2 regions of the Streptomyces sp. NPDC048142 genome follow, and region 2 is predicted to be linked to the other one. Evidence: riboswitches for the same ligand, from Rfam matches in the RefSeq annotation. Region 2 holds a riboswitch; the other holds the start of a gene.
The links. A riboswitch is a leader RNA that binds a small molecule or an ion and turns the genes downstream of it on or off. The one in region 2 is predicted to bind S-adenosylmethionine.

Region 1 (11,431 bases), on a different contig from region 2:
GACGGTGTGGGCGCACCACATGTACGTCACGGGCGGTGTGCTGTTGCCGTTCTTCTCGTTCATGACGTTCCTCATCGCCGTGCCAACGGGTGTGAAGTTCTTCAACTGGATCGGCACGATGTGGAAGGGGTCGTTGTCCTTCGAGACACCGATGCTCTGGGCCGTCGGCTTCCTGATCACCTTCACCTTCGGTGGTCTGACCGGCGTCATCCTCGCCTCGCCCCCGATGGACTTCCACGTCTCGGACTCGTACTTCGTCGTCGCGCACTTCCACTACGTCATCTTCGGCACCGTGGTCTTCGCGATGTTCTCCGGATTCCACTTCTGGTGGCCGAAGTTCACCGGCAAGATGCTGGACGAGCGGCTCGGCAAGATCACGTTCTGGACGCTGTTCGTGGGCTTCCACGGCACGTTCCTGGTGCAGCACTGGCTCGGTGCCGAGGGCATGCCGCGTCGCTACGCGGACTATCTCGACGCCGACGGCTTCACCGCGCTGAACACGATCTCGACGATCTCCTCGTTCCTGCTCGGACTGTCGATGCTGCCGTTCTTCTACAACGTCTGGAAGACCGCCAAGTACGGCAAGAAGATCGAGGTCGACGACCCGTGGGGTTACGGCCGTTCGCTGGAGTGGGCGACCTCCTGCCCGCCGCCGCGGCACAACTTCCTCACGCTGCCGCGGATCCGTTCCGAATCCCCGGCGTTCGATCTGCACCACCCGGAGATCACGGCGCTCGAACAGCTCGATCACCTCTCCGAGTCGGACAAGGCCCTCGCCGGCGGCAAGGAGGCAGGCAAGTGAAGATCCAGGGACAGATGTTCATCTGGCTGAGCGTCTTCATCCTCGGCATGGCCGCCGTCTACGGCCTGTGGTCGAAGGAGCCGGTCGGCACCACGGCACTCTTCCTGGCCTTCGGGCTCTCCATCATGATCGGCTTCTACCTGGCCTTCACGGCCAACCGGGTCGACGCGATGGCCCAGGACAACAAGGAAGCCGACGTCGCCGACGAGGCGGGCGAGCTGGGGTTCTTCTCCCCGCACAGCTGGCAGCCGCTCTCGCTGGCGGTCGGCGGAGCCTTCGCCTTCATGGGCGTCGTCTTCGGCTGGTGGCTCCTGTACTTCTCCGCACCCCTGCTCCTGATCGGCCTCTTCGGCTGGGTCTTCGAGTACTACCGGGGCGAGAACCGCACCCAGTGACACCGCACCCCGTGACACCGCACCACAGGTGACACGCGCTACACCACGAAAGGCCCGCATCGCCGAAAGCGACGCGGGCCTTTCGCTCGTTTGCAGTCACTGAACGCGCTGGAACGGACGAACCTTCCTAGCGTGGAACGCATGAACCACACGCCGCGCATCCGCACCGTAGTGAGCTGCACCCTGCTGGTCGTGACCCTCGCAGCGGGTGCGACCGCATGTGGCTCGCCCGACGGCCACCCGCTCTCGACGAAGCCCTACGACGCGGGTGACCAGGTCTCCTTCAACGGCCCCTCCAAGAAGGAGAAGGCCGATCCCGACAAGCCCCTGGAAGTCACCGTCAAGGGTGACGACGGGCGGATCACCGACGTCAGCGCCGTGGACACCGACGGCCGGCACCTCGCGGGAGAGCTCTCCGCCGACGGGAGGCGCTGGCGCTCCACCGCCCCGCTCGCGGCCGGAACCGGATACACCGTCAGGGTCGCCACGGAGAACAGCGACGGCGCCCCAGGCGTCCGTACGCTCTCCTTCGACACCTCCTCGGCCAAGAAGCTGCTGAAGGTCGCCTTCGGCCCGCAGGCGGGCACCTACGGCGTCGGACAGCCCATCACGGCGGAACTCAGCGCTCCGGTCACCGACAAGGCGGCCCGAGCCACCGTCGAGCGTGCCCTGAAGGTCCGCTCCACCCCGGCGGTCACCGGCTCCTGGTACTGGGTCGACGACAAGAAGCTGCACTACCGCCCGAAGGAGTACTGGCCCGCGAACGCCACCATCGAGGTGCGCTCCAGCCTGACCGGCATCAAGGTGACCGACGCCCTCTACGGAGCCGAGGCCAAGCCCCTCGAGCTCACCACGGGCGACCGGATCGAGGCCGTCACCGACGCCTCGGACCACTCCCTGACGGTGTTCCGCAACGGAGAGGCGATCAATACCATTCCGGTCACCACCGGGAAGCCCGGCTTCTCCACCCGCAACGGCGTCAAGGTGGTGCTGGCCAAGGAGTACTACGTACGGATGCGCGGGGAGAGCATCGGCATCGCGGCCGGCTCCTCCGAGTCGTACGACCTGCCGGTCTACTACGCCACCCGGGTGACCTGGAGCGGCGAGTACGTCCACGCCGCCCCCTGGTCGACCGGCTCCCACGGCTATGCCAACGTCAGCCACGGCTGCACCGGCATGAGCACCGGCAACGCCGCATGGTTCTTCGAGACCGTGCGCCAGGGCGACATCGTCAAGGTCGTCGGCAGCGCCGGCGAGGACATGACCCCGTTCGGCAACGGGTTCGGCGACTGGAACCTGTCCTGGGAGAAGTGGCAGAAGGGCAGCGCCCTGAACGAAGGGGCGCCGGACAGCCCGCAGACACTGCAGGCCGCCCGGCTGCGCCCCCAGGTCTGACCCGGGCCTGGAGTGCCCCGCGGCGCGGAACGTCCCTCAGAGGGCCTCAGCGGCCCCTCAGGCCTCCACGGAGAGCCGGCGGCGCAGCAGCGCCGCCAGGGTGTCGGGGAACTCCACCGGGTCCACCGGGAGCGTCACAGCGGCCTCCGCGCGGCTCCAGGTGGCCAGCCAGGCGTCCTGCGGGCGGCCGATCAGCAGGAGCACCGGCGGGCAGTGGAAGATCTCGTCCTTGATCTGGCGGCAGACGCCCATGCCGCCGACGGGAGCCGTCTCCCCGTCCAGGACACAGACGTCGATGCCGCCGTTGTCCAGCGCCGCGAGGACGGCCGGAAGCGTCGCGCACTCCAGGAACTCCACCGGTGGAACGTCCGCGGCAGGCCTGCGACCGGCTGCCAGCCTCACCTGCTCGCGGATGTTGGCGTCGTCGCTGTAGACCAGGACCGTGGCGGTCGCCTGCATTGTTCCTCCGTGACATCGACGTCGTCGGGGCTCTCGGGGCATGAACCGATGCGCGGATCGTACTCCGCCCGACCGGCCGTCAGCACCGGTAATGACCACGATTCGATGGGCCGTTCGGCGCAGGGCGCGACCCCTGCGGACGGTACGGACACACCGAACGGCACCCCCCGGGGTGAGGGCGGGATAAGCGACCGACATAATGTCGGTCGTGGCGACAGCAACGACAGTAGAAACCGGGCACGCGCACCCGTCGGTCAATCGACCGAACCTCACCAGCGTCGGAACCATCATCTGGTTGGCATCCGAGCTGATGTTCTTCGCGGCCCTCTTCGCGATGTACTTCACCCTGCGATCGGTGATGGGACCCGATTACTGGAAGGAGATGGCCAGTCATCTGAACTTCCCGTTCGCGGCCACGAACACCACGATCCTGGTGCTTTCCTCACTCACCTGCCAGCTCGGCGTCTTCGCCGCCGAGCGGGGCGATGTGAAGAAGCTCCGCACCTGGTTCATCGTGACGTTCGTGATGGGCGCGATCTTCATCGGCGGCCAGGTCCTGGAGTATGTGGAACTGGTCAAGGAGGCGGGGCTCTCCCTCTCGTCCGACCCGTACGGCTCGGTGTTCTACCTGACCACCGGCTTCCATGGTCTGCACGTGACAGGCGGTCTCATCGCCTTCCTGCTGGTCCTCGGCAGAACGTACGCGGCCAAGAGGTTCACCCATGATCAGGCCACCGCCGCCATCGTCGTGTCCTACTACTGGCACTTCGTCGATGTCGTATGGATCGGCCTGTTCGCAACGATCTACATGATCAAGTAACCGGGACTCGCACCCGCCCACCATCGACGCAGAAGATCCTGACACCGGGGTAATCCGTGAAAAAGCTCTCCGCACGACGACGCCATCCGCTGGCGGCGGTCGTCGTACTACTCCTCGCGCTGGCGGCCACCGGGGGGCTGTACGCCGCGTTTGCGCCTGCGGGCAAGGCGCAGGCCGATGAAACCGCCCAGTCCCTCGCCATCGAAGAGGGCAAGAAGCTCTACTCCGTAGGCTGCGCCAGCTGCCACGGAACCGGCGGTCAGGGCACCACCGACGGGCCGTCCCTCGTGGGCGTGGGCTCCGCCGCCGTCGACTTCCAGGTCGGTACGGGCCGTATGCCCGCGCAGCAGCGGGGCGCCCAGGTACCGAAGAAGAAGGTCATCTACAACCAGGCGGAGATCGACCAGCTCGCGGCGTACATCGCGTCGCTCGGCGCCGGTCCGATCACGCCGACCGACAAGCAGGTCGACCCGGCGGGCGCGAACGTCGCCAACGGCGGCGAACTGTTCCGCACCAACTGCGCCCAGTGCCACAACTTCACCGGTAAGGGCGGAGCCCTGACGGAGGGCAAGTACGCCCCCGACCTCGAAGGCGTGAGCCCGAAGCACATCTACGAGGCCATGCAGACCGGCCCGCAGAGCATGCCCTCCTTCCCCGACACGACGATGCCGGAGCAGGAGAAGAAGGACATCATCGCGTACATCGAGTCCGTGAACAGTGACGAGACGGAGAGCCCCGGCGGCCTGGCCCTGGGCGGTCTCGGTCCGGTCAGCGAAGGTCTGTTCGCCTGGATCTTCGGACTCGGCGCGCTCGTCGCAGTCGCCGTTTGGGTCGCGGCCCACACCGCTAAGGCCAAGAAGTCATGAGTAGCCAACAGATTCCAGAAGACAACCTGCCCGTGGTGCAGGAGACCGCGCACGGCGCGGTGGAGCGAAACGACGACCCGTTCGCCGATCCGGGGCTGCCGGCCCACCAGCCGCGCATCCAGGACCTCGACGAACGCGCCGCGAACCGCTCGGAGCGCGCCGTCGCGTTCATGTTCACCCTCTCGATGCTGGCGACGGTGGGCTTCATCGCCTCCTACGTCATCTTCCCGGTGGACAAGATCGTCTACATCTGGCCCTTCGGCCATGTGAGCGCGCTCAACTTCTCCCTGGGTCTCACCCTGGGTGCGGCGCTCTTCTTCATCGGCGCGGGAGCCGTCCACTGGGCGCGCACGCTGATGTCCGACGTCGAGGTCGCCGCCGACCGGCACCCGATCGAGGCCCCGCCCGAGGTCAAGGCCCAGGTCCTGGCCGACTTCGCGGCCGGCGCCGAGGAGTCCGCGATCGGCCGTCGCAAGCTGATCCGTAACACCATGTTCGGCGCGCTGGCCCTGGTGCCGCTCTCCGGTGTGGTCCTGCTGCGCGACCTCGGTCCGCTGCCGGAGAAGAAGCTCCGGACCACCCTGTGGGCCGAGGGCAAGCAGCTCATCAACATGAACACGATGAAGCCCCTGCGCCCCGAGCACATCACCGTCGGGTCGCTGGCCTTCGCCATGCCCGAGGGTCTGGACCCGGAGTCGCACGACTTCCAGACGCAGATGGGCAAGGCGGCCCTGATGATCGTCCGCATCGAGCCGGACGACATCAAGGACAAGCGCCAGCGGGACTGGGCCCACGAGGGCATCGTCGCGTTCTCCAAGATCTGCACCCACGTCGGCTGCCCGATCAGCCTGTACGAGCAGCAGACGCACCACGTGCTCTGCCCGTGCCACCAGTCCACCTTCGACCTCTCCGACGGCGCTCGCGTCATCTTCGGTCCGGCCGGCCACCCCCTTCCGCAGCTGCGGATCGGTGTCAACAGCGAGGGCAACCTCGAGGCGCTCGGCGACTTCGACGAGCCCGTCGGTGCTGCCTTCTGGGAGCGCGGATGAGTACTGCACCAAGGAACCCCTCGGCCGGCGAACCGGCGGGCGGACGCAAGGCTCCGGCCGGCGAGCGGGTGGCCGACTGGGCGGACGGCCGACTGGGCATCTACGGCCTGGCCAAGGCCAACATGCGCAAGATCTTCCCGGACCACTGGTCCTTCATGCTCGGTGAGGTCGCGCTCTACAGCTTCATCATCATCATCCTCACGGGTGTGTATCTGACGCTGTTCTTCCAGCCGAGCATGGGCGAGATCGTCTACCACGGTCCGTACGAGCCCATGCAGGGCATCCGGATGTCCGAGGCCTACGCCTCGACCCTGAAGATCAGCTTCGAGGTCCGCGGTGGTCTGCTCGTGCGGCAGATCCACCACTGGGCCGCGCTGATCTTCCTGGCCGCCATGTTCGTGCACATGATGCGCGTCTTCTTCACGGGCGCCTTCCGCAAGCCGCGCGAGATCAACTGGCTCTTCGGCTTCCTGCTGTTCGTGCTCGGCATGTTCACCGGGTTCACCGGCTACTCCCTCCCGGACGACCTGCTCTCCGGTACGGGTGTCCGCTTCACCCAGGGCGCGATCCTGTCCGTGCCGATCGTCGGCACGTACATCTCGATGTTCCTGTTCGGCGGCGAGTTCCCCGGCCACGACTTCGTGGCCCGGTTCTACTCGATCCACATCCTGCTGCTGCCGGGCATCATGCTCGGCCTGCTGGTGGCGCACCTGATCCTGGTCTTCTACCACAAGCACACGCAGTTCGCGGGTCCCGGCCGGACCAACAAGAACGTCGTCGGCATGCCGCTGCTGCCCGTGTACATGGCGAAGGCCGGAGGGTTCTTCTTCCTCGTCTTCGGCATCATCGCGGCCATCTCGGCCATCGCCACGATCAACCCGATCTGGGCGCTCGGTCCGTACCGCGTCGACCAGGTGTCCACCGGCGCCCAGCCCGACTGGTACATGGGCTTCGCCGAGGGGCTGGTCCGTGTGATGCCGGGCTGGGAGATCAACCTGTGGGGCCACACGCTCGCCCTGGGCGTGTTCATCCCGCTGGTCGGCTTCGGTGTGGTCCTCACCGCGATCGCGGTGTACCCGTTCATCGAGTCCTGGATCACCGGCGACAAGCGCGAGCACCACATCCTGGACCGCCCGCGCAACGCCCCGACCCGTACGGGCTTCGGCGTCGCCTGGATCACGGCGTACTTCATCGGTCTCGTCGGCGGTGGAAACGACCTGTGGGCCACGCACTTCCACCTGTCGATCAACTCGATCACCTGGTTCGTCCGGATCTTCTTCTTCGCCGGACCGGTCATCGCGTTCATCGTCACCAAGCGGATCTGCCTCGGCCTCCAGCGCCGTGACCGGGAGAAGGTGCTGCACGGTCGCGAGACCGGCATCATCAAGCGCCTGCCGCACGGTGAGTTCGTCGAGATCCACGAGCCGCTCAGCCCCGAGCAGCTGCACACGCTCACCGCGCACGAGCAGTACCAGCCGCTCGAACTCGGCCCGGCGGTCGACGAGAACGGCGTCAAGCGCAAGATCTCCCCGGTGCAGAAGCTGCGCGCCAAGCTCAGCAAGGGGTACTTCGCCGAGGGGAACCAGATCCCCAAGGCCACCCCCGAGGAGTACAAGGAGATCAGCGAGAGCCACAGTCACCACTGATCGCCTGACCTGATCGCCACCGTGAGAGCCCCGTCCATTCGATGGACGGGGCTCTTCGCGGTCCTCCCGGCTGGATAGGGTGGAGCCATCTTCCTGACCGGCTGTGGACCCTGGAGCGGACCATGAACGTTGTGACCCCGAACGGCGGCGACAGCGTGGCGGACCGTTCCTGGCCCGGCATCCTGAACCCCCTGCTGCGCGGCGAGAACCTCAGCTCCGAGGAGACCGCCTGGGCCATGGACCGCATCATGAGCGGCGAGGCCACCGACGCGCAGATCGCCGGGTTCGCCGTCGCGCTGCGGGCCAAGGGCGAGACCGTCGACGAGGTCACCGGACTGGTCCGCGCGATGTACGCCCACGCCAACACCATCGAGGTGCCCGGCCGCACCGTCGACATCGTCGGCACCGGTGGCGACCTCGCCAAGACGGTCAACATCTCCACCATGTCCGCGATCGTCATCGCGGGCACCGGCGCGAAGGTCGTCAAGCACGGCAACCGGGCCGCCTCCTCCGCGAGCGGCTCATCCGACGTACTGGAGAAGCTGGGCGTCAACCTGGAGCTGACCCCGCAGCGGGTCGTCGAGGTCGCCGAACAGGCGGGCATCACCTTCTGCTTCGCCGTGAAGTTCCACCCCGCCCTGCGGTACGCCGCCAAGGCCCGCAAGGAACTCGGCGCACAGACCACGTTCAACATCCTGGGCCCCCTCACCAACCCGGCCCAGGTCCGCGCGCAGGCGGTCGGCGTCGCCGACGCCCGGATGGCTCCCATCGTCGCGGGCGTGCTCGCCGACCGGGGCAACTCCGCGCTGGTCTTCCGCGGCGACGACGGCCTCGACGAGCTGACCACCACCGCCACCTCCCGGGTCTGGGTGGTCCGCGACGGCGCGGTCCGCGAGGAGCCCTTCGACCCGCGCGACGTCGGGCTGGCCATCGTCCCCGTCGAGGCGCTGCGCGGCGCCGACGCCTCGTACAACGCCGATGTGGCCCGCCGCCTGCTGGACGGCGAGGGCGGCGCGGTGCGCGAGGCGGTGCTGCTCAACTCGGCGGCGGCCCTGGTCGCCCTGGACCCGGGGCCCGGCACGCTGACCGAGCAGCTCGCGGCGAAGATCGTGGTCGCGGCCGAGGCCGTCGACTCCGGTGCGGCCAAGCGCGCGCTGGAGCGCTGGATCGCGGCCAGCAACGCCTGAGCACGGCCCAGCGGCACCTTCGGGGCGCACGGTGTGCGGCAGGGCGCGGTCCGGATGCCGGACCGCGCCCTTGCGCGTGTGCGTACGTATGGCAGGATGCTGCGCAGGTCATGAGTGACAGCGACTACGGCCCCGGCCCGCTGTCCGGCAACCCTCCGTCCGTGGCGGGGTGCCCCGGGTGAGGACCAGGCCGTAGGCAGCGAGGTCTGCGGCAAGCGCGGACCCCTCGGCATCCGGCGGATGCCGGCCCCCGGGGTCCTGGTCTCCAGGGAGCCTCTTGTGAGCAAGCGAATGCGTTAGGGCGAAACGCCCCCCTTCAGCACACTCTTTTCCTTCCTCGTCCGCGCTGCCGCGTACCCGCCGGCGCCGACTGTGCTTATCCGGGGGTGCCCCCCGGGCCCCCCTTCGCCTGGCTGTTACGGGAGTTCGCCATGTCTGTCCCCACCGCTGTCCTCGACCCGTCGGTTTGTACCCCGCTGCCCGTTCTGGGGCAGAACGTCACCGTCCCGCTCGTCACCGGCGGTGAGGTCGCCTACGCCGCGCTCGACTACGCCGCCAGCGCACCGGCCCTCCAGCGGGTCTGGGACGACGTCGCCGCGTACGCCCCGTACTACGGCAGCGTCCACCGCGGCGCCGGCTACCTCTCGCAGCTCTCCACCGACCTCTTCGAGAACAGCCGTCGTACGGTCGCGGAGTTCCTCGGCTGCCGCGCCGAGGACCAGGTGGTCTTCACCCGCTCCACGACCGACTCCCTCAACCTGCTGGCCGCCGCGATCCCCGCCGGCTGTCAGGTCTTCGTGTACGAGACCGAGCACCACGCCTCCCTGCTGCCCTGGCGCGACGCCCAGGTCACCTACCTCGACGCGCCCCGCACCCCGGGCCAGGCCGTCGAGACCCTGGAACGGGCGCTGGCCGACCGCGACCCCTACGGCCCCGCCCTCGTCTGTGTCACCGGCGCCTCCAACGTGACCGGAGAGCTGTGGCCGGTGAAGGAACTGGCCGCCGCCGCCCACGCGCACGGCGCCCGCATCGTCCTGGACGCCGCCCAGCTCGCCCCGCACCACCCCGTGGACATCGCCGGACTGGACGTCGACTGGGTCGCGTTCTCCGGCCACAAGCTGTACGCGCCCTTCGGCTCCGGGGTCCTGGCCGGCCGCGCCGACTGGCTCCGGGCGGCCGAGCCGTACCTCGCCGGCGGCGGCGCTTCCCGCAAGGTCGCCCGGCGTCCCGACGGCGGCGTGGACGTCGACTGGCACACCACGGCCGCCCGGCACGAGGCCGGTTCGCCCAACGTCATCGGCGTCTACTCCATCGCCTCCGCCTGCAAGGCCCTGACCGAGGCGGGCTTCGAGGGCCTGGTCGCCCGGGAGCAGGAGCTCGTGGGCCGGGTCCGCGAAGGGCTCGCCCAGGTGCCCGAGGTGCGGGTGCTCTCGCTGTTCGGCGACGACGCGCCCCGGGTCGGGGTCATCTCCTTCGTGGTGCGCGGCTGGAACAGCTCGCACTTCGCCGCCGCCCTCTCCGCCGAATACGGCATCGGCGTGCGCGACGGCCTCTTCTGCGCTCACCCGCTGGTGCGCACCCTGCTCGGCAGCGACCCGCAGGACCCGGGCGAGTGCGGCGCGCCGGAGGCCGGGCCGGGCGAGGAGTCCCTCAACGCGATCCGCGTCAGCTTCGGCGCCGGTACGCCCGACGAGCACATCGAACGGTTCCTGCGCGCGGTCACCGAGCTGGTCCGGGAGGGCGCCCGGTGGAACTACCGCACCGAGGACGGCCGCTGCGTCCCGGACCGCGGCGAAGCGGCCCGGGTCCGAGACACGTTCTGATGAAACACCCCGGCCGGGGACAGGCGCGCTGCCTGTCCCCGGCCGGGGTGCGTCGCCGGTGCGCCTACGCGTCGAGGCCGATGGCGAAGGCCGCTTCCAGGTCGTGCTGGGAGTATGTACGGAACGCCACGTGGGTGTCGGTGCCCTCGACGCCCGGGATCTTGCTGATCCGGCCGGGGATGACATCGGCGAGGTCGTCGTGCCTGGCGACCCGGACCATGGCGATCAGGTCGTAGGTGCCGGTGACGGAGAAGACCTCGCTGACGCTGTCCAGCGCGGCGATGGCCTCGGCGATCTCCGGAATCCGGTCCACGCTGGTCTTGATGAGCACGATCGCGGTGATCACGGCTGGCTGTCTCCCTCGGTGGCTGGAACCTTCACTCTAGTCCCACCCCGGTAACGCCCCCAGGCGTAGAGGAATCCGACGGCGAACCCGGCCACATGCGCCAGATACGCCACCCCGGGCCCGCTGCCCGCCCCCTGCGCCGCCGCCCACTGGAGGGCGAACCAGAAGACCAGCACGATCCAGGCGGGGAAGCGCAGCGGCAGGAAGAAGAGGAACGGGAACAGGCTGGTCACCCGGGCCCTGGGGAAGAGGTGGAGGAACGCGCCGAGCACCGCGGAGATCGCCCCCGACGCCCCGACCAGCGTCTGCCCGGAGTCCGCGTGCGCCGCCGCGTAGCAGGCCAGCGCCACATAGCCGCAGCCCACATAGAACAGGGCGAACCGCACCCGGCCCATGCGTTCCTCGGCCATCGCGCCGAACACGTACAGGAACAGCAGGTTCCCCAGCAGGTGCAGCCAGCTGCCGTGCACGAACAGCGCGGTGAACGGGGTGATCAGCGCAGGTGCGGAGCCCTCCCACAGCTCGGCGGGGATCACCCCCCACCGCTCGAAGTAAGCGGCCTGCGCGGCGAGCAGCGCGTCCTCGCTCCGGTGGGCGGCGCCACCGAACCCGGAGAGCGGGCTGATCAGGAAGATCACCCCGC
Region 2 (11,431 bases):
CCGGCCGGTCGCCCTGCGCAGTCGCACACCGCTGAGGTACCGGCGAGCGGCGGACTGGACTCATGGCCGAATACGGTCACCCCCGCATCGCACGGTTCCAGTGAAAGGTGACGGGGTATCGGGAGACCGCTGGTGACAGGTAACAGGTCACACCGGAAACGCCACAGGGGCGGCACCCCCCGTGAAGGAGATACCGCCCCTGTGGGACGCACTGTGACGTACGGGAACGTACGCCGGACTTTCGATCAGCCGGAGGGCACCCGGGAGAACCCGGGGCCTCCGTGGCGGATCAGAAGTCCATGTCACCGCCCGGCATGCCGCCCGGGGCGGCCGCGCCGGCCTTCTCGGGCTTGTCGGCGATGACGGCCTCGGTGGTGAGGAAGAGCGCGGCGATGGACGCGGCGTTCTGCAGAGCGGAGCGCGTGACCTTCGCCGGGTCGATAATGCCCTCGGCGATCATGTCGACGTACTCGCCGGTCGCGGCGTTGAGGCCGTGACCGATCGGCAGGTTGCGGACCTTCTCCACGACGACGCCACCCTCAAGACCACCGTTGACGGCGATCTGCTTGAGCGGGGCCTCCAGCGCGAGCTTCACGGCGTTGGCGCCGGTCGCCTCGTCGCCCGTGAGGTCGAGCTTCTCGAAGACGGCCGAGGCCTGGAGCAGAGCCACGCCACCACCGGCGACGATGCCCTCCTCGACGGCGGCCTTGGCGTTGCGCACCGCGTCCTCGATGCGGTGCTTGCGCTCCTTGAGCTCCACCTCGGTGGCGGCGCCGGCCTTGATGACGGCCACGCCGCCGGCCAGCTTCGCCAGACGCTCCTGGAGCTTCTCGCGGTCGTAGTCCGAGTCGGAGTTCTCGATCTCGGCACGGATCTGGTTGACGCGACCCTGAACCTGGTCGCTGTCACCGGCACCGTCGACGATCGTGGTCTCGTCCTTGGTGATGACGACCTTGCGGGCACGGCCGAGCAGGTCCAGGCCGGCGTTCTCCAGCTTGAGACCGACCTCCTCGGAGATCACGGTGCCACCGGTGAGGATGGCGATGTCCGCGAGCATGGCCTTGCGGCGGTCGCCGAAGCCCGGAGCCTTGACGGCGACGGACTTGAACGTGCCCTTGATCTTGTTGACGACCAGGGTGGAGAGCGCCTCGCCCTCGACGTCCTCGGCGATGATCAGCAGCGGCTTGCCCGACTGCATGACCTTCTCCAGCAGCGGGATGAGGTCCTTGACGCTGGCGATCTTCGAGTTGACGATCAGGATGTACGGGTCGTCGAGCGACGCCTCCATACGCTCCATGTCGGTCGCGAAGTACGCCGAGATGTAGCCCTTGTCGAAGCGCATACCCTCGGTGAGCTCAAGCTCCAGACCGAAGGTCTGGGACTCCTCGACGGTGATGACGCCTTCCTTGCCGACCTTGTCCATCGCCTCGGCGATCTTGGCGCCGATCTCGGTGTCGGCGGCGGAGATGGAGGCGGTCGAAGCGATCTGCTCCTTGGTCTCCACGTCCTTGGCCTGCTCCAGCAGAGCGGCGGAGACGGCCTCGACGGCCTTCTCGATGCCCCGCTTGAGGGCCATCGGGTTGGCGCCTGCGGCGACGTTGCGCAGACCCTCGCGGACGAGAGCCTGAGCCAGAACGGTGGCGGTGGTCGTACCGTCGCCGGCGACGTCGTCCGTCTTCTTGGCGACCTCCTTGACCAGCTCCGCACCGATCTTCTCGTACGGGTCCTCGAGCTCGATCTCCTTGGCGATGGAAACACCATCGTTGGTGATCGTGGGCGCGCCCCACTTCTTCTCGAGGACGACGTTACGGCCCTTGGGGCCGAGGGTGACCTTGACGGCGTCGGCGAGCTGGTTCATCCCGCGCTCGAGACCGCGCCGTGCCTCCTCGTCGAACGCGATGATCTTGGCCATGTGAAGTGGTCCTCCCGGACAGGGGTGGATTTCTCCGGACCGAGAGGCGCCCGCGACGGACGGCCTGCCTGCGTGGTGGTTCCTTGCCCCACCACACCTGCGGGCCTCACCGGCCCGGTCCAAGTTTCTGTCACTCTCACCTGGAGAGTGCTAACGCCAATGATTAGCACTCGACCCCTGCGAGTGCAAGCGTCCCCGGTCGGATGTGGACAGCGGCGCGCCCCGGATGCGGACAGCGGCGCGCCTCGGACGTGGACAGCGGCGCGCTCCCCGGCCGGGGTCGCCCGGACGCACGCAGGGCCCGATCCCCTGATCCGGGGGCCGGGCCCTGCGTGCGTGCGTAGTGCCGTCGGACGACCGCGCCGAGCTCAGCCGACGGCGAGCTTGACCATGTCGGCCTGGGGCCCCTTCTGGCCCTGCGAGATCTCGAATTCAACTCGCTGACCCTCTTCGAGGGTGCGGTACCCGTCCATCTGGATCGCGCTGTAGTGGACGAAAACATCCGCACCACCGTCGACCGCGATGAAGCCGTACCCCTTCTCCGCGTTGAACCACTTGACGGTGCCCTGAGCCATGCCTAACTCCCCTATTACTGGCCCTTGCACGGGACCGCACTTCGCGGCCCCGGGTCGGAACTCACCCCCCGACAGGAGAGGGGTGCGCGGCGCCGCAGCGCGTCGACCGCGGCCGAATGTATCCGCCCAACTGCCCTCTGCAACAGGTCAATCGGACGAGAATTCTCGACGCAGAAGAACACGCGAATATGCGGGTTTGCTGAGATTACGGGCAAGTCGGGCCAGGCAAAGGGCACTTATGCCACAAGAGGTTCGCGCACTTTGGCTGCTTCTTATCGGAACCGGGCGCATTCTCATATGCGGGCGGCACGGGCAGCGGGTGGGGCTTCCCCAACTGTACCGTGCTCAACCATGCAGAATTGCCCCCTCCGCTTCTCTCGCGGAGGGGGCAACTGTGGTCACACAGAGGTGCGGTGGGGGCCGCCGCGGAGCGGCCCCGGGCGGTTCAGCAGCCGCCGGCGACCGCGGGGATGATCGAGACGCCCGCGCCGTCCGGCGTGGCCGCGTCCAGGCCGCCCTCGAAGCGCACGTCGTCGTCGTTGACGTACACGTTGACGAAGCGGCGCAGCTTGCCCTGGTCGTCCAGGACGCGGGCCGCGATGCCCGGGTGGTCCTTCTCCAGGGACTCGATGACCTCGGAGAGCCTGGCGCCCTCCGCCGGGACCTCGGCCTGGCCGCCCGTGTACGTACGGAGGATGGTGGGGATGCGGACCTTGACGCTCATGGTGGTGCCCTTCTTCCTTCGTTCTTGGGGTGGTCAGGCGGAGGCGAGGCCCGCGGTGCGGAACGCGTCCAGGCTCGGCTTGATGGTGGCCGTGGCCTGCGAGGTCGCGGCGACCGCGTCGAGCGTCTTGAGCCCGTCGCCGGTGTTCAGGACGACCGTGGTGAGCGTCGGGTCGATGACACCCGCCTCGATCAGCTTCTTCGTCACGCCGAGCGTCACACCGCCCGCCGTCTCGCCGAAGATGCCCTCGGTACGGGCCAGCAGCTTGATCGCGTCGACGACCTGCTCGTCGTTCACGTCCTCCACCGCGCCGCCGGTGCGGCGGGCGATGTCCAGGACGTACGGGCCGTCCGCCGGGTTGCCGATGGCCAGCGACTTGGCGATGGTGTTCGGCTTCTGGGGCCGTACGACGTCGTGACCGGCCTTGAAGGCGGCGGAGACCGGGGAGCAGCCCTCGGCCTGGGCGCCGAAGATCCTGTACGGCCTGTCCTCGACGAGTCCGAGCTTGATCAGCTCCTGGAAGCCCTTGTCGATCTTCGTGAGCTGGGAGCCGGACGCGATCGGGATGACGATCTGGTCGGGCAGCCGCCAGCCGAGCTGCTCGCAGATCTCGTACGCCAGCGTCTTGGAGCCCTCGCCGTAGTACGGGCGGAGGTTGACGTTGACGAAGCCCCAGCCCTCGCCGAGCGGGTCGCCGATGAGCTCGGAGCAGAAGCGGTTGACGTCGTCGTAGTTGCCCTCGATGCCGACCAGCTCACCGCCGTACACCGCGGCCATGACGACCTTGCCCTGCTCCAGGTCGTGCGGGATGAACACGCAGGAGCGCAGCCCGGCGCGGGCGGCGGCGGCGCCGACGGCTCCGGCCAGATTGCCCGTGGAGGAGCAGGAGAGGGTGGTGAAACCGAAGGCGCGGGCGGCCTCGACGGCGATCGCGACGACGCGGTCCTTGAAGGAGTGCGTCGGGTTGCCGGAGTCGTCCTTCACGTACAGGCCGCCGGTGACGCCCAGCTCACGGGCCAGGTTGTCGGCCTTGACGAGCTTGGTGAAGCCGGGGTTGATGTTGGGCTTCTCCGCGACGTCGGCGGGCACCGGCAGCAGCGGGGCGTAACGCCAGATGTTGTCCGGGCCGGCCTCGATGCGCTTCCTCAGCTCCTCCGGGGAGCCGGTGGGCAGGTCGTAGGCCACTTCCAGCGGCCCGAAACAGGACGCACAGGCGAAAAGGGGACCGAGCTCGAAACGCTCGCCGCACTCGCGGCAGGAAAGCGCTGCGGCGGGACCGAGATCAACGGCCGAGGCGGAAACCGGGGCGGAAGCCGAGGCAGAAGCCCGGGCGGAGGAAGAAGCGGTGTTACCCGCGTCCGAAGAAGCGGTGTTACCTGCAACGGTCGGAACAGCCATGATGGCGGAGGCCCTTTCTCCTCATCTTCCTTGCGACGCATTTCGCCACAAGACGGAATTGGCACCTTCCCCACCGTGACCTCGCGGTCGGCGGGAGGGTTGCCGGGACTTCAACGGGCCGTTCCCTCAGTCCCTCTGGATGAGCTCTATGGCACTGGATCTTCGATCCAGGCGTTTATGCGCGATCCGACCCCGACATGCGACGGCCATACGCGTTGTTCAAGACTGTAACCGAAGCATCGGACCGTTGAGATAGTCGTCCGAACCGCGAGATGGATCACATACAGGGAGTGCCGACCGTGCTCGAAGAGGTGGAACGCTGGCTGACCAGGCGTTCCTGGTCGTCCGGCGACCGCCCGCTGAACCGGCTCACCGACGCCCGGGACGCCGATCCGCGCGGCACGTCCGTGAGCGTGGTGCTGCCCGCGCTGAACGAGGAGGCCACGGTCGGGGCGATCGTGTCGACGATCCGCCGGGAGCTGATGGAGAAGGTCCGGCTCGTCGACGAACTCGTGGTGATCGACTCCGGCTCGACCGACGCCACCGCCGCCGTGGCACGGGCGGCGGGCGCCCGGGTGGTGCACCGGGACGCGATCCTGCCCCGGATCCCGGCCCTGCCCGGCAAGGGCGAGGTGCTGTGGCGGTCGCTCCTGGTGACCAGCGGCGAGATCGTCTGCTTCGTGGACGCCGACCTCAAGGACTTCTCGGCGGACTTCGTCTCGGGGACGGTCGGGCCGCTGCTCACCGACCCGGCCGTCCAGTTCGTCAAGGCGATGTACGACCGCCCGTTCGGCGACACCGCAGGCCAGGGCGGCCGGGTCACCGAACTGGTGGCACGCCCGCTGCTCAATCTGCACTGGCCGCAGCTGGCCGGATTCGTGCAGCCGCTGGGCGGCGAGTACGCGGTGCGGCGGTCCCTGCTGGAGCGGCTGCCGTTCCCGGTCGGTTACGGAGTGGAGCTGGGCCTGCTGGTGGACGCGCTGCACACGGTGGGCCTGGACGCGCTGGGCCAGGTCGACGTCGGTGTGCGCAAGCACCGTCACCAGGACGGGCAGGCGCTGGGCCGGATGGCGGCGGCGATCTACCGCACGGCGCAGCTGCGGCTCTCCCGGGGCCATCTGGTGCGGCCCGCGCTGACCCAGTTCGAACGCGGCGAGGACGGCTTCGTGCCCCGCACCCATGCGGTGGACACCGAGGAACGGCCGCCGATGCGGGAGATCGCGGAGTACGCGGAGCGCCACGCGGCGTAGGAGCGGCGGAGCGCGGGGACCCCGGAGGCGTTTGACGGCTTCCCGAACGGGCTAGGTTCCGCTACATGGTCTCCGAGCACGCCGAAACCGCCGCCACCACCGCCACCGCCCAGGTCCTCGTCGCGTCCAACCGGGGCCCCGTCTCGTACACGCTCGGCGAGGACGGGACGCTCGACGCCAAGCGCGGCGGGGGCGGTCTCGTCTCCGGGCTGAGCGCCGTCGAGGACAAGCTGTGGGTCTGCGCGGCCCTCGGCGACGGCGACCGCGAGGCGGTCCGGCGCGGGGTCGGCGAGGCGGGTGTGCGGATGCTCGACATCGACGCCGGGATCCACGCCGACGCGTACAACGGCATCGCGAACTCGGTGCTGTGGTTCGTCCACCACCTGCTCTACCAGACGCCCGTCGAGCCGGTCTTCGACGCCGAGTTCCGCCGCCGGTGGGCCTCCTACGAGACGTACAACCGTGCCTTCTCGCGGGCGCTCGCCGAGGAGGCGGGCCCCGGGGCAGCGGTCCTCGTCCAGGACTACCACCTGGCCCTGGTCCCCGGGATGCTCCGAGAGCTGCGCCCGGATCTCAGGATCGGCCACTTCTCGCACACCCCGTGGGCGCCCGTCGACTACTTCCGGCTGCTGCCCGACGACATCGCGGAGCAGTTGCTGCGCGGCATCCTCGGCGCGGACCGGGCCGCGTTCCTGACCCGGCGCTGGGCGGACGCGTTCATCGGCTGCTGTACGGAGATCCTCGGCGGGACGGGCCACACCCGGATCGGGGTGCACGGGCTCGGGGCCGACGCGGACTTCCTGCGCCGGCGCTCGCAGGAGCCGGACGTCCTGGAGCGGATGGCGGCGCTGCGGGAGCAGGTGGGCGAGGGCCGCAAGACCATCGTGCGGGTGGACCGCACGGAGCTGTCCAAGAACATCGTGCGCGGCCTGCACGCCTACCGGGCCCTGCTGGACGCCCACCCGGAATGGCGCGAGCGCGTCGTGCACGTCGCCTTCGCCTACCCCTCCCGGCAGGATCTCGCCGTCTACCGGGACTACACGGCGGCGGTGCAGTCCCTGGCCACGGAGATCAACGGGGCGTACGGCACGGAGAGCTGGACGCCGGTCGTCCTCCACGTCAAGGACGACTTCGCCCGCTCACTGGCCGCGTACCGGCTGGCGGACGTGGCGCTGGTGAACCCGATCCGCGACGGGATGAACCTGGTCGCCAAGGAGGTCCCCGTCGTCTCCGACCACGGCTGCGCGCTGGTGCTGTCGCGGGAAGCGGGGGCGTACGAGGAGCTGGGCGAGGATGCGATCGTGGTGAACCCGTACGACGTGACGGGCACGGCGGAGGCCCTGCACGAGGCGCTGACGATGAGCGGTGACGAACGCTCCGGCCGTACGAAGCGGCTGGCCGAGGCGGCGACGGCGCTGCCGCCCCAGCAGTGGTTCCTGGACCAGCTGGAGGCGCTGCGGCGGGAGTGAGGCCGCACGCGCTGGGCGGCTGAGGCATCGCGGGGGGGCGGGCGTCCTGCCGGGCGCCCTCCGCCTACAGTCGCTCGGCCAGGGCCGTCAGGAACTACAGCCGCTCGGCCAACGCCCTCAGGAACTACAGCCGCTCGGCCAGGGCCGCCAGGAAGTCCACCACCGCGGCCGGGCCCGGCACCGACAGGTCCGCGCGTTCGGACAGTTCGGGCACCTCGGCGCTGCCGCTGCACACCAGGAGTCCGGGGACGCCGTCCGGGCCCTCGGTCCGCAGCTTCTCCACGGCGGCGAACGCGGCGAGGTCCCCGAGGTCGTCGCCCGCGTAGATCACGGACTCGGCGTCCCGATCGGCGACGAACGTGGCGAGCGCGACGCCCTTGTCCATGCCGGGTGGGCGCAACTCCAGGACCAGGCGGCCCGGTTCGACGATCAGCCCGTGCTTGGCGGCCAGCTCACCGAGGGGTCCGCGCAGCGTCTCGAAGGCCGCCTGTGGATCCTCCGCGCGCCGGGTGTGGACGGCGACGGCCTGGCCCTTCTCCTCGATCCAGGTGCCGTGCCGGGCATCGAACTCGCCCAGTACGCCGGGGAGTTCCGCACGCACCGCGGTCACCCCCGGGTGCGGGGCGGGAGCGTGGACGGTACCGGTCGCGGCGTCCCAGCGCTCGGCGCCGTAGTGCCCGAGCACCACGAGGTGCTCCAGCCCGGGAACGCCCGCGAAGCCTCCGTAACGCACCGCGACGCCCGCCGGCCGGCCGGTGATCACCGCGATGGCGGCGACCTTCGGCGCGAGCGCGGCGAGCGCGGTCACGGTGCCGGGGTGGGCGCGGGCCTGCTCCGGGTCCGGGACGATGTCGGCGAGCGTGCCGTCGAAGTCGAGGGCGACGACCGCGCGGTCGGGCCGGGCGAGAACGGCGGCGAGCCCCTCGCGGCCGGCCGGGGTGGTCGGGGTCGGCAGGTGTGCGGAGTGGCTGCCCATGGGGGCGAGCCTAAGCCCTGGACGGGCTGATCACGAGCGTTCCCGGGCCGGCGACGACTGCGCAGGGACGCCGGCACCGGTCCGACGACGACTACTCACGGGCGCCCGCGAGTTCGACCGGCCGGGTCCGCAGGGCGAGCGGGGCGGAGCACCACGAGGTCGCGGACCTGGCCGGAGGCGGCCATGACCAGCGCGTCGGCCAGGGCGGTCCCCGTACAGGATGGAGTGGAGCGATGCCGAGGATCACCCGTAGCCGGTCCCTGTGGTCGCCCGTCCCCGGGCTGTTCGCGGCCAACCATGCGGGCCGGGTCGCCACCCGCGTACCGGTGGCGGATCCGGCGGTACACGGTGCGGGCGCGGCGGTGCTCGCGGTCCGGCGGCACGCGGTGCGGCGATGCTCGCGGTCCGGCGGTGCTCGCGGTCAGGCGGTGCGCGGTCCGGCGGTGCGCGCGGTGCACCGGGCGCGGTCCGGCGGTGCGCGGCAATGCGCGCGGTCAGGCGGTGCTCGCGGTGCGGCGGCGACGGCCCTGCGGTGACCGCCCGTCCCATCCCTCCTCTCCCTCCCCGCCCGGCTCGCTTGACAGCCATTCCCCCACAAGACCATGATTCCATTAATTGACTCATGGAATCGAGGTGAGGCGCGTGGCAGACACGAGCACCCCGAACGCGACGTCCGGCAGCTGGGCACTGGAAGCCCGCGGCCTCGGCAAGCGCTACCGGCGCGGCTGGGCGCTGCGCGACTGCTCCTTCCGGATCCCGGCCGGCCGCATCTGCGGTCTGGTCGGCCCGAACGGGGCCGGCAAGAGCACCCTGCTCCGGCTGGCGACCCGGCAGGTGCAGCCGACGACCGGCGAACTGCGGGTCTTCGGCGTACCCGTCGACGACCCCGCCGTGATGCCCGGATTCGCGTTCCTCGGGCAGGACAAGCCACTGTTCAAGCGGTTCACCGTGGCCGAGACCCTGCGCCTGGGCGCCGAGCTGAATCCCGGCTGGGACACGGTGGCGGCGGAGCGGATCGTCCGCTCCGGCAACGTCCCCCTGCATGCCCGGGTCGGCACGCTCTCCGGCGGCCAGCGCACCCGCGTGGCCTTCGCGCTCGCCTTCGGCAAGCGGCCCGACCTGCTGCTCCTCGACGAGCCGATGTCGGACCTCGACCCGCTGGCCCGCGACGAGATGAGCACGCTGCTGATGGCCGAGGCCGTCGAGCGCGGCACCACGGTGGTGATGTCCTCGCACATGCTGACCGAGCTGGAGGACATGTGCGACTACCTGCTCGTCGTCGCCGAGGGCCGGATCCGGATGGCCGGTGACGCGGACGCGCTGGTTCCGGCCCACTCCCTGGTCACCGGGGTGACCCGCGACGGCGCGCTGCCGCCCGCGCTCGCCGAGCACACGGTCATCGAAACCCGCCTCCAGGGACGGCAGTTCCAGGCGATGATCCGGCCGAAGGAACCGCTCCCGGCCGACTGGGAGAGCGTCGACCCCTCCCTGGAGGAAGTCCTCCTCGCCCATCTCCGCTCCCCGGACGCGCCCTCCCTCTACACCCAGGGCGCCCGCGTCGAGGCCGAAGGGACCCAGGCCGCATGAGCACCACCCTCACCGAGAAGCCCACCACGCCCGAACCCGAACCCGGCCCCCGCCGACGCCTGTTGCACGGCCTGCCCTGGCTGGTCGTACGCCAGCACCGCACCGCGCTGGTCTGCGTCCTCGGCCTCACCCTGCTGTGCGCGGCCCTGATCGTGTACGAGCGCCACGAGATGGTCCAGCTGCTCGACGCGAAGGGCTGGCCGGAGAAGAGCGCCGGTGACCCGCTCCAGAACGACCGGGGTTACGGCTACATCACCTCCGTCCTCGGCGGCCTCCCCCTGATCCTCGCCGTCTTCATCGGCGCCCCGCTGATCGCGGGCGACCAGGAGAACGGCACCGCGCAGCTCGTCACCACCCAGTCCGTCACCCGCCGCCAGTGGCTGATCGCCAAGCTGGGCCTGGCCTACACCCTCGCGCTGGTCTCCGGCCTGGTGCTCTCGGCCCTGTTCACCTGGTGGTGGAAGCCGTACCGCTCCGTCTTCCTCAGCGACTGGATCGACGGCGTGATCTTCGACAACACCGGGCCCGTCCTGCCCGCGTCGCTCCTCTTCCTCACCGCGGCGGGCGTCACCATCGGTGTCCTGGTCCGCCGGGTGCTCCCGGCGATGGTGGTCACGTTCCTCTTCACCGCCATGACCACCATGTACGTCTGGACCGAGCTGCGCGTACACCTCGGCTCCACGCGGATGTTCACATACCCGATGGACACCGAACTCCCCGCCCGCTTCGACGAGGCGTACGAGGTGGAACGCTGGGTCGGCAGTGCCGACGGGACGCTGTACGGCTGGGGTACCTGCGCCGAGGCGACCGAGAAGGCGCAGAACGCGTGCATCGAGGAGCACGGCATCGTCAACGACGTCATCGAGTACCTCGACTACAGCCAGATGGCCACGATGCAGTGGACCGCGGCAGGCCTCCTGCTCGCCGCAACGGCCCTGCTCACGGCGCTCACCCTGTGGCGGGTCTCGCGCCGCCCGCTGTAGGTAGCCCCTCTCCCCCTCCGTACCCTCTCCCCCTACGTAAAGTGTCGGCAATCGAGCGGAAGGTGAAGTCCGTGGTCGTGTTCCGCATCGACCGGCGCAGTGGAGTGGCGACCTATCTCCAGATAGTCCGGCAGGTCGAGCAGGCGCTGCGCATGGGCGCACTGGAGGAGGGCGACCGGCTGCCCACCGCGGCCCAGGTCGCCGCGACCACCAAGGTCAACCCGAACACCACCCTCAAGGCCTACCGCGAACTGGAACGGATGGGCCTCGCCGAGGTACGCCAGGGAGCGGGCACGTTCATCACCCGCTCCCTCGCCCAGCCCCAGTCCGGCCCCGGCTCCCCGCTGCGCGCCGCCCTCGACGACTGGCTGGACCGGGCCCGCGCCGAAGGCCTCACCGGGCAGGACGTCACGGCCCTGTTCCACGCGGCGTTCGAGAACGCGTATCCGGGCGAGACGCCGGACTGACGGGTCCTGCCTGACGGGCCCTGGCTGACGGGCCCTGGCTGACGCGCCTGGCTGACGCGCCTGGCTGACGAGTCGTGGACTGATGGACCC

Region 1: linked by a shared signal. The riboswitch ahead of ACGF2Y_RS28010 (aminotransferase class V-fold PLP-dependent enzyme) and the one ahead of thrC (threonine synthase) in region 2 are both predicted to bind S-adenosylmethionine.

What each region holds. Positions count from the first base shown of each region.
Region 1 covers NZ_JBIDBC010000027.1:88,944-100,374, reverse strand. The annotation lists gene ctaD (cytochrome c oxidase subunit I) at 1-802, shown strand, start outside; gene ACGF2Y_RS28050 (cytochrome c oxidase subunit 4) at 799-1,197, shown strand; gene ACGF2Y_RS28045 (Ig-like domain-containing protein) at 1,339-2,592, shown strand; gene ACGF2Y_RS28040 (hypothetical protein) at 2,650-3,051, opposite strand; gene ACGF2Y_RS28035 (heme-copper oxidase subunit III) at 3,251-3,871, shown strand; gene ACGF2Y_RS28030 (c-type cytochrome) at 3,928-4,737, shown strand; gene ACGF2Y_RS28025 (Rieske 2Fe-2S domain-containing protein) at 4,734-5,786, shown strand; gene ACGF2Y_RS28020 (cytochrome bc complex cytochrome b subunit) at 5,783-7,432, shown strand; gene trpD (anthranilate phosphoribosyltransferase) at 7,555-8,619, shown strand; SAM riboswitch class IV at 8,726-8,843, shown strand; gene ACGF2Y_RS28010 (aminotransferase class V-fold PLP-dependent enzyme) at 9,051-10,442, shown strand; gene ACGF2Y_RS28005 (Lrp/AsnC family transcriptional regulator) at 10,507-10,788, opposite strand; gene ACGF2Y_RS28000 (rhomboid family intramembrane serine protease) at 10,785-11,431, opposite strand, start outside.
Region 2 covers NZ_JBIDBC010000012.1:16,275-27,705, reverse strand. The annotation lists gene groL (chaperonin GroEL) at 290-1,912, opposite strand; gene ACGF2Y_RS17410 (cold-shock protein) at 2,281-2,487, opposite strand; gene ACGF2Y_RS17405 (MoaD/ThiS family protein) at 2,933-3,211, opposite strand; gene thrC (threonine synthase) at 3,245-4,609, opposite strand; SAM riboswitch class I at 4,628-4,755, opposite strand; gene ACGF2Y_RS17395 (glucosyl-3-phosphoglycerate synthase) at 4,909-5,859, shown strand; gene ACGF2Y_RS17390 (trehalose-6-phosphate synthase) at 5,925-7,328, shown strand; gene otsB (trehalose-phosphatase) at 7,453-8,304, opposite strand; gene ACGF2Y_RS17380 (ABC transporter ATP-binding protein) at 8,947-9,891, shown strand; gene ACGF2Y_RS17375 (ABC transporter permease) at 9,888-10,874, shown strand; gene ACGF2Y_RS17370 (GntR family transcriptional regulator) at 10,937-11,341, shown strand.